3 regions of the Alkalihalophilus pseudofirmus genome follow, and region 2 is predicted to be linked to each of the others. Evidence: predicted binding sites of a transcription regulator. Region 2 holds the regulator's gene; each other region holds the start of a gene.
What was found. The regulator LexA, encoded in region 2, represses DNA repair genes until DNA is damaged. The targets are predictions, from matches to a motif close to CGAACATATGTTCG.

Region 1: the regulator LexA is predicted to act here: its motif matches at 1,389-1,402, upstream of ruvA (Holliday junction branch migration protein RuvA).
Region 3: the regulator LexA is predicted to act here: its motif matches at 1,143-1,156, upstream of PQ478_RS05285 (WYL domain-containing protein).

What each region holds. Positions count from the first base shown of each region.
Region 1 is NZ_CP117835.1:785,097-788,359, reverse strand. It holds gene ruvB (Holliday junction branch migration DNA helicase RuvB) at 1-701, opposite strand, end outside; gene ruvA (Holliday junction branch migration protein RuvA) at 749-1,366, opposite strand; gene PQ478_RS04030 (intercompartmental signaling factor BofC) at 1,480-2,052, opposite strand; gene PQ478_RS04025 (YhcN/YlaJ family sporulation lipoprotein) at 2,229-3,248, opposite strand.
Region 2 is NZ_CP117835.1:2,488,738-2,492,000, forward strand. It holds gene PQ478_RS13360 (DUF896 domain-containing protein) at 1-106, opposite strand, end outside; gene PQ478_RS13365 (YneB family resolvase-like protein) at 245-943, opposite strand; gene PQ478_RS13370 (hypothetical protein) at 906-1,199, opposite strand; gene lexA (transcriptional repressor LexA) at 1,348-1,971, shown strand; gene PQ478_RS13380 (hypothetical protein) at 2,115-2,375, opposite strand; gene PQ478_RS13385 (hypothetical protein) at 2,440-2,673, opposite strand; gene PQ478_RS13390 (hypothetical protein) at 2,715-3,047, opposite strand.
Region 3 is NZ_CP117835.1:1,030,635-1,033,897, forward strand. It holds gene PQ478_RS05270 (hypothetical protein) at 1-38, opposite strand, end outside; gene PQ478_RS05275 (fluoride efflux transporter FluC) at 252-665, shown strand; gene crcB (fluoride efflux transporter CrcB) at 662-1,051, shown strand; gene PQ478_RS05285 (WYL domain-containing protein) at 1,191-1,391, shown strand; gene PQ478_RS05290 (manganese-dependent inorganic pyrophosphatase) at 1,433-2,365, opposite strand; gene PQ478_RS05295 (RDD family protein) at 2,572-3,045, shown strand; gene PQ478_RS05300 (M3 family metallopeptidase) at 3,082-3,263, shown strand, end outside.

The sequences.
Region 1 (3,263 bases), 1.7 Mb from region 2:
ACTTGAGCAAAATCCCGGACTCGTCTTAGCAGCCTATTAGCAATACGTGGGGTACCGCGTGATCGTCTTGCGATTTCTAAAGCAGCTTCATCATCTAACTCTGTCTCAAAAATAGATGCCGTTCGTTTAACGATAAAGGCTAATTCCGTTTCCGTGTAATATTCCAGACGCGCCATTACCCCGAACCGGTCTCTTAGGGGAGCAGAGAGCATGCCTGCTCTAGTCGTTGCGCCCACCAATGTAAAAGGGGGCAGATCCAGCCTCACAGAACGTGCTGTCGGCCCCTTTCCAATTACGATATCTAAACAAAAATCTTCCATTGCAGGATAAAGAACTTCCTCCACCATTCGATTAAGCCGATGAATTTCATCAATAAACAAGACATCACCCGGTTCAAGTGCTGTTAAAATGGCGGCCAAGTCTCCTGGCCTTTCAATAGCCGGACCAGACGTTGTTCGCATCTCAACTCCCATTTCAGAAGCAATAATACCAGATAGAGTCGTTTTTCCAAGTCCAGGAGGGCCATATAAAAGAACATGATCAAGACATTCTTCACGCATTTTGGCAGCTTCTATAAAGATTTTCAAGTTCTGCTTTACTTTTTCTTGGCCAATGTATTGATTTAAATCCATTGGCCTGATCGATTGATCAATGGAGTCTTCTAATCCTTGCGCTTCACCAGAAATCATACGTTCTTCCATTTTTTCCCCACCTCCTTCATAATGTGTATGTCTCTAGAATTTCAGCATTAGAATTTCAACATTAACTGAAGTGCTTTTTTAATATAAGCGTCCGTGGCCATATCCTCTTGTTCAAGCTTAGGACGTACTTTCTTAAGTTCTTTTTCTACATATCCAAGTGCACGCAAGGCTTCAAGCGCTTCTTCTAGTTCAGCATTTTCTTGATTCACCTTTGTCATTTTCTCTGATACAAGACCGTTTGATTCATTGAATAAATTAGGAGCAAATTCATCAAGCTTCCCTTTAAGATCAAGAATGATTTGTCTTGCTGTCTTTTTGCCCACTCCAGGAAATTTAACGAGAAACGCTTCATCTTCCTCTTCAATAGCCCTTACTACATGTTCTGGCTGTCCTGATGCAAGGATTGCTAATGCACCTTTTGGGCCAATTCCAGATACGTTCAACAATTTTTCAAACAGAGCACGCTCAGATTTGGATTCAAACCCAAATAAACGAATAAGATCCTCGCGAACATGCTGATATGTATATATTTTTACCTTTTCATCTAATTGTTTAGAAAATCGATAAGGGTTGGGACAATAAATTTGATACCCCAGTCCTTGATGATCTAACACTACATATTGAGTTTCAATATCAACTAATACGCCATTTATGTAATCAATCACAATTAACTTCCTCTCCATTATACGAACATTTATTTCTATTTTAGCATATTACACTGACCTCGTATAATGGCACCTTAGCACAAAGTGAAAAAAGCTGCCTCACAAAAGACAGCTTAAAACTCCGATTCCTTATATTCAGCAAATGCTTCTAAGACTTCTTCATAATGGTGTTTATCCCCAATAGGAATTCCATTGACCAGCTCAGAATGCTGCTTGCTTTTAAGTTTTTTTGTATCGACTTGAAAAAAAGATTGAATGACTTGTTCATCTTGGGGAACCCCTTCAAATATAGAGAGCACCCCGTCTTCAGTAATTCCAAAATATCCATTCATTTTTAATGCAGGAGAGATATCGTCAATTTCCTTTTGAAACACGATCCCGTCTTCAGACTGCCTAAGCAAGGTCCAATCCTCATACTGTGCCCAAAAATCTTCCATCGACCAAATCGTTTCTTTCGTCTTTTCCTCTATGACTTCCCCGTCTAAATACATGTATTGCAATGTAACATCCATAGTAGCTGGACCTGAAACTTCAAACGCTTCACCTAGATCACTTTCCGCCAGTCCCCGCTCTGCGGAACTAAATGCTTGGTTAAATAGAACACTTACTCCTGAAACGAGCAGCAATAAAAATATAATTAGCAACGTATGGCCCTTTTGTTTTTTTATAACTTGGAATACCTTCACAACCAAGTTCACCAACTTTCAATTGATCTAGAGTTTTTAATTTTTCTTTCCAAATTACTTCTAATTACAGCTACATTTTGTCCGAAATCATTCTTTTTCATTCCACTTAACAGCATTTTATCTAAAAAAGACATGCAAAAAGACAGAAGCATAAGCCTCTGTCTTTTAGGTTCTTATTAACGTGAGCGTTCAAAAGGTCTTTGCACTGCTCGACCAAGGTCTTGAAGCATGTTATTAAATGTTGCTCCTACTTCATCAAAAGCAGCACCTGTACGTAATTGGTCATCCATTGTACGAATGCGTCCAACTGTGTTTTTATCTGTTACTACACGCACAGCTTTTCCATCTACACTTTTCTCAACAACGTTTTGGACGCGTTTTTTGATTTTTTCATTATCAGCATCCGTTTGAACACCTACAACGACGTCGTTTTCATGTACAATGACACGACAATCTTCAACGCCTTCAATATCATCCACACGGTTAGCTAATTGCTGAGCTGTTTTACCATCATAGTCTTTATGGTAATTAACTGTATTGGTACGTTGACCTGTTAAGTTTTCCGCACCACGTCTTACTGCACCCATACCACGAGCAGCACCATGTTCCAGTGCCCCAGCTCCACGCTCTAAAGCATTAGTTCCACGTTGTACACCATGCTCCATAGTACCTGCGCCCCGACGAGCCATGCCGTGATCACGAACACCTTTACCAGTCATCGCACCACGTTGACCAAAGTTCATTGCTCCTTGACGATTGTGTGTACCATAGCGCGTGTTGGCATGGCCACGTAAAAGCCCATCTTCATCGACCATTCCAGGACGGTCATTACCAGTTATACCTGCTCGTCCCATACCTGGTCTTGTTTGATTTGCACGATAACCATCACGTCCTGCAGACTGGAATCCTTTATCTCCGCGTGTTGTGTAATTATTTAAATGCGTACGCGTTCTTTGACCAGCTTGCTGATCAAGTCTTCCATATGTGCCACCACGGTGATCAGGTGTCATCATATCAGTGACAGGTCCTTGGCCACCGTAACGTTGACTTGTGTATGCACCACTCATGTCTTGTGATGCAAACCCTGTTTGTTGATAGTTATTGTTCATTGTTCTTGCTTGATTATCTGTACCACAAGCGGTCATGCTGCCTAAAATCATAGTTGCAGCGGCTACCGTCATCGCGATTTTTTTCATGTTTTAATTCCCCCT
Region 2 (3,263 bases):
CTTTTCTAAGAGCTTGCTGCTCTTTTTCCTCTGATTTCGTTAAGCCTGTTGATTTTGATCGTTTAGAAAGCTCATTAATTCTAGCAATCTTATCTTTTGATAGCATTTGATTCACCACCTTTAAAATGAACACGCGTAAATATGATCACATTTAAAATGTACATATCTAAATATGAACAAATCCTACTGTATCATGAATCTATAAACACTATCAAGTGAGGTGTATTGAGCTTTACGAGCTAATTTAGCTGTTTAAATCTTGATTTGATTTCGCTTCTTCATATTCACGATACCGGCGATGGACAGTGGCTTTTGAAACATCATAACCGAAACCTCTTAATGTCGCAGCTATATCATGAAAAGTTAATTTACGCTCACGAAGCCGGACAATATCTTCAATGGGTACTTCCTTTTTATCCCTGCCGCCTATTCTTTCGCCGCTTAGATTATCTTGAGGTCTATATCCCCTTTCCACCGCTGCCCTCATCCCTCGCTTTATTTTCAAATTATGTAATTTACGTTGATACTCTTCAACAATTGAGACGATATCAAGAACCATCGAATCTGCTTCCGATAGGCGCAGCTCTCCCTCATCCTGAATCGTATAGATTGTAATATCATCTTTTCGGAGCTGATGAAGGATAGCCATCTTCGCATGTCCGCGCCCAAGCCGAGTATCATCTTGGACCAAAACTGATTGTGCTTTGTCTTCCTTAATAAGGTCTAGTAATTTCAATATTCCTTCACGATCGATTTCATAACCGCTTGCTTTCTCTTCAATTACGTGCACCACTTCTAGCCCGTAATCTTCAGCTATCTTTTCTAATTCACTTTTCTGTCTTTCGATGGATGTTTGCTGTGTTTCTTTTTCTGTGCTTACTCTACAATAAATAATAGCTTGGTTATTATTTATCATTTTGCTTGTCTTTTTGTTCGTACGCATAGGCATACAGATTTTCAATCTCCTTTGTTGATTCATCTTTGTCTAAAGCATCTAATTGGCCGGCTTTTATAACTTCACCGTTTGAGAGCGGCTCTTGCTCATTATTAACTAAATCATACTCTTGTGCAATCGTATTTGTCATATCATCTTGGTCTATATTTCCGCCAGAGAAAAGAATCGAGCTATACATAAACATCAATGCGAAAACCGCAGTAATCATAATAAATAATTCTTGTCCTGAAAATTTTCTGATCATTTTCATCACCCCATAAGAATGTTTGTTCCCATTCACTATAAATGAGAACACTCGTTTGTGTCAAGCTAATTTTAGAACTTATGTTTGCATTACGTATGTTCGCATGGTACAATTTAGTCAAGAAGGAAACAAAAGCGAGGTGTTATTCGTGTCAAAACTATCAAAACGTCAACAAGAAATCCTAGATTACATTAAGATAGAAGTGAAGAAAAAAGGTTATCCCCCTTCTGTACGTGAGATTGGAGAAGCGGTGGGACTAGCGTCAAGTTCAACTGTTCACGGCCATTTATCTAGACTTGAGAAAAAAGGTTTAATCAGACGAGACCCTACCAAGCCTAGAGCAATCGAAGTACTAGAAATGGATGAGCTAGACCCAGTTGTGCATGAGAAGAAAACGGCTTACGTTCCGATTGTAGGTAAAGTCACAGCCGGTATGCCTATTACCGCCATTGAGAACGTTGAGGAATACTTGCCTCTTCCTGATCACTTGGTAACAAATGATTCCGTTTATGTTCTTGTTATCCAAGGAGATAGTATGATTGAAGCCGGTATTTACGATGGCGATATGGTCATTGTCCGTCAGCAACAAACTGCTAATAACGGCGATATCATTGTCGCAATGACGGAAGAAAATGAAGCGACAGTGAAACGCTTCTTCCGTGAAAAAGATTACATCCGATTGCAGCCGGAGAATTCTACTATGGAACCAATCTTACTAAAAGATGTAACGGTTCTCGGAAAAGTCATCGGAGTGTTCCGTACCCTTCATTAAATATTCATATAAAAGCTTGTCCTCAATACGCTTGTTCTCTATATTATGAGGACAAGCTTTTTTTATGATTGTATTTATAAAAAAAAGATGAAAAGTTTAAAAGCTAGAAAGCTTTCAAACTTTTCATCTATATGAACAAGAGTTTAAAACGCCCACGGCCTTATGAGCGGAGCATTGTGATCTTCTTTGCTCGTTTTATACCCTCTTCGTCTAAACTGCCGGTCCATCTCTCTTACCATCGTACGATATTGATTCTGATCCAACCGTCCATCTGCAAATAAGTAACATGCAAAGGCATACGCTAAAGCAGAAGTGTCAATATTTACGGTTACATCAACATCTGAATTTCCACTTTCATGAACGAAAGCTTTCGTTTCTGTTTGATTACGATTACGATGTTGCATCGTCATTCACCTCTCTTATGTTGAAATGGGCATTAGCTATGCTAATACCCATTAAATAACGGAATTATCTACGTGAACGTGCACGTGCACGAGCATAAGCTTCTGCATCTACGAAAACGTCTACTTCTGAGTTCCCGCTGTCATCTACATAAGACTCATTAAAGTTAAAGTTGTAGTTCTTATCCTTTAACGTATTTTCATTATCTACACGGTTGCGGTTCTTATTATGACTATCAACTTCTGCATTTAACCAAACACCAGCAACATCACGACGTCTTTCTCTTTTCTTACGACCCATTTTATTCTCCTCCTCAATTATGGTCTTAACTTCTTAGCTGCCTACCAAAACCAATTCCAGCATTTACAGCAATGTTTTCTTCTGCGGTCGCCTGCTACAGGACCTCTATCGCGATCCCTCCGGCGCCTGCGATCTTGATCACCTGCTACTGGGCCGCCGCCATCGCCGCTGCGTGCATTTGCTCTAGCAAACGCCTCAGTATCTACAAATACATTAACATTAGAGTTTCCACTATCTTCTACATAGGAATAGTTAACGTTATAGTTGTAGTTCTTATCTTTTAAAGTATTCTCATTTTCTACCTTATTTTCATTCTTGTTATTTGCCCATACGTCAGAGCCACCGTGATCACATTTCTTATGACACCACCACATAACTTTCCCTCCTTTTTTCTTGGAATACTTATATGTATGTCATGTAGTATGATAGCGTATAGACAAGACTCTAGTTTTTGTTTATTTTTTTACATTAATTTCATAAAAGCGTATGCGAAACATTTTATGGGATTAAAACTAATCAGATCTCAAGAAAGCATTATAAATGCAGTTTTTTTGTGAAGGAATATATTCAAAGCCTGACAGTTACGATGA
Region 3 (3,263 bases), 1.5 Mb from region 2:
TCGATTTTGAAAATTTCATATTCAAATTTTGTTAACATATGCAGCACCTCTTGCTAGTCAAAATATAAATCTAGTATATAAGTACCCCCGATTTAGCTTGCTGAAACGTAATTAATGGGTATATGGTAATTTAATTTTCAAGTATATGTTCTATATTAATTTACCTATACAGAATAAATTTCATTTCTAGGTATACTATCTTATAATAAAAATGTTACATTGCTTTTGGTATAATCAGGTGGGAGGCTTGTATGAATGATTTAACGAAGAACATTATTGCGATTAGTATAGGAGGGGCAATAGGAACGACTTTCAGGTACATATTTAATATAGTAACGCTTGAAACAGGCTATCCCTTGGGTACAATTATAGAAAATCTTGGCGGAAGTTTTTTATTAGGGTTTTTGACTGCTTGGTTTATTGTTTTTAAACCAAAAGAATGGGTGAAAACGGGTCTTGGAGTAGGTTTATGCGGAGGGTTTACGACGATGTCTACTTTTGCTGCAGACTCCGTTCTCTTGTATGGTGTACACGTTTATAACGCGTTAATTTATGTGGTTATCTCTCTCTTTGGCGGAGTGGTGTGTGCATTAGCAGGTTCAGTTCTAGGCACTGCGATAGCTAAACGCAAACTGAAAACGAGAGAAGGAGGGCTTAAATCATGAGTATATTCCTTCTTGCATTAGGCGGAGCTATTGGCGCTGTCACTAGATATCTTTTGGGTTTAATCATAATGAAGAAGTTTCCAAAACCTCCTGTACCCACTGCAATGCTCGTTGTGAATATATTAGGATCCTTTGGGCTAGGGGGTTTTTTGGGAGGGTATTTTGGTGAAGTCCCATTAGGTGCTTATGAAGACCCTCTCTTTTTATCAATTGGACTTGGTTTTTTTGGAGCATTTACTACCTATTCAACCTTCAGTGTTGAGGCTGTTATGTTAATCGAACAAAAAGAGTGGCGAAAACTACTGGCATATATTGGATTAAGTATATTAGGGTCAATAATCACTTTCATGTTAGGCTTCTGGATAACAGCGAGTATTTTTTATTAGAACAGCTTTATGGAGCTGTTTTTTTTTTGTCATTTTTTTGGTTAAATGGCATACAATAATTAAGAATGTATGTTCTTATTTATATTGATTGAGAACATGTGTTTGTGTATAATGTAAAAAAGTGAGTGAGGTGGGTCTAATGAAAGGACAGCTAAGAAGAGCTATAGAAAACAAAAAGAAGATTGAAATGATCTATCTATCTGCTGAGGGCATGGTTACCCAAAGGAGTATTACCATTATTCAAATGAATGAAACTCATTTGATCGCCTATTGCCATAAAAGAAGGCAGCGGCGTATGTTTAAAATCGATCATATTCTTTCATTAGAGGAAACCGCATAAAAAAATCTTGCTTCTATTTAGAAGCAAGATTTGAGAGTATATTAACCAATAGCTTTGGTTAATGCAGGAATAATTTGTTTTTTTCTTGATACGACACCTTTTAAATGAGCTGTGTCTTCAGTAATCGCTACATCGAATGCTTCGCCGACTTTAGCTGCTCCCGCACCGTAAGTAAGGATCGTAGAATCTCCTTCTAAGATATCTGTAATTGCTAGAACAAATACTTCGAGTCCTTTTTCTTCGATCGTTCTATTCATTGCAGCTGAAAGTTCGTCTTTTCTCGCTAGTACTTCTGCTACATCAACTGTGTTTACTTGTGCAACCTCAACTAATTTGTCTCCCATAGGAAACTCTTTACTGTCAATTGAGATAATTTCTTCCGCTGAACGGTTCTCAAGCTTCGTTCCTGCTTTTAACATTTCAAGGCCGTATTCATCAAGGTTAATTTCTGCAATTTCAGCCAAACTCTTAGCAGCTTGTACATCTTCTTCTGTACATGTTGGTGATTTGAATAATAATGAGTCAGAGATAATAGCAGATACCATTAAACCAGCAATTTGTTTTGTGATTTCTACATTATTCTCTTGGTACATTTTTCGCAGGATGGTTGTTGTACATCCAACCGGCTCTACTCGGAAATGAAGTGGCTCTTTCGTTTGGAAATTTGCAATACGATGGTGGTCTACTACTTCAATAATTTTTACATTCTCAATGTCATCTACACTTTGTTGAAATTCATTATGGTCAACAAGCGCGACTTCAGCAACCTCATCTGAAACCGTATTTATAAGTCGAGGCTTTTCAGCATTAAAATAGTTTAATGCAAAGGCAGTCTCTTCGTTAATCTCTCCAAGACGAACAGCTTCAACATTCCCTCCAAGCTTAGATTTAAGGTCTGCATAAATTAAAGCAGAACAAATAGTATCAGTGTCTGGATTCTTGTGACCGAAAACTAAAATTTTATCATTACTCATTTTCAAATCCACCTCTTTATTTAGTGTTGTATGTAATTGGCATGAATTCTCACTGATTCATTTTACATCATAGAAATTGATTCTTCAATCCTATCATTCCTATAAGGGAAGGGGAGTAATCGCCATCTATCAAGAAATTCATCCATTCTTAACTGATTTTTTAGAAAATTATGTTATAATTAACTGGCAAAAAAGGGGGATGTGCGGTGGGGATTGATTGGAAGGCCCGTTTATTAAATAAAGATGAGTTAGCAAGCGGCTGGTATCGTATATTAGCAGGTTTTTATGATTTTTTATTTCTTTCCGTAGTACTTCTTTTGGCTTCGGCAGGAACAACATCTTGGTTGATGGTCATTTCTGAATCACCTCATTATGATGCAGAAGGATTTTCAAGATATTTATATCAAAATGAGTTTCATTTGCTACTTATTAACTGGGGGATTTTAGCGGTTGTATTTATTGTTGTGCATTTTTTATATGTATTTCGTGCAGGACGTTCGTTTGGTATGATGATCGTTGATTTACATGTATATAACGAAGAGGCTGAAAAACCGTCACGATTACAATTGCTTTCTCGTGAGTTTTTAAAATATATTCTATTTCCGTTTGTCATTATAACGTTCTTTAAAAAAGAAAGGCCTTTATATGAACGAATAACCAAAACGTACTTAGTCAAGTAAAGTAGATCTAAGTCTGGCATAAATGAGGTGTTCGAAATGAAATGGGATTTGGACCGAATTACACCGAGGGGGCAAGATAAAGTAGAGGTTCCCAAGTATTTAAAGAATATTGAAGAAGGTTTAGAAAGCCTTAAAGTCAAGATACAAAAGAAGAAAAGAAGCGAAGTAATAGACCATATCCTAGATCTGCAGAAGCTTTACCAATCATGGTATCAGCT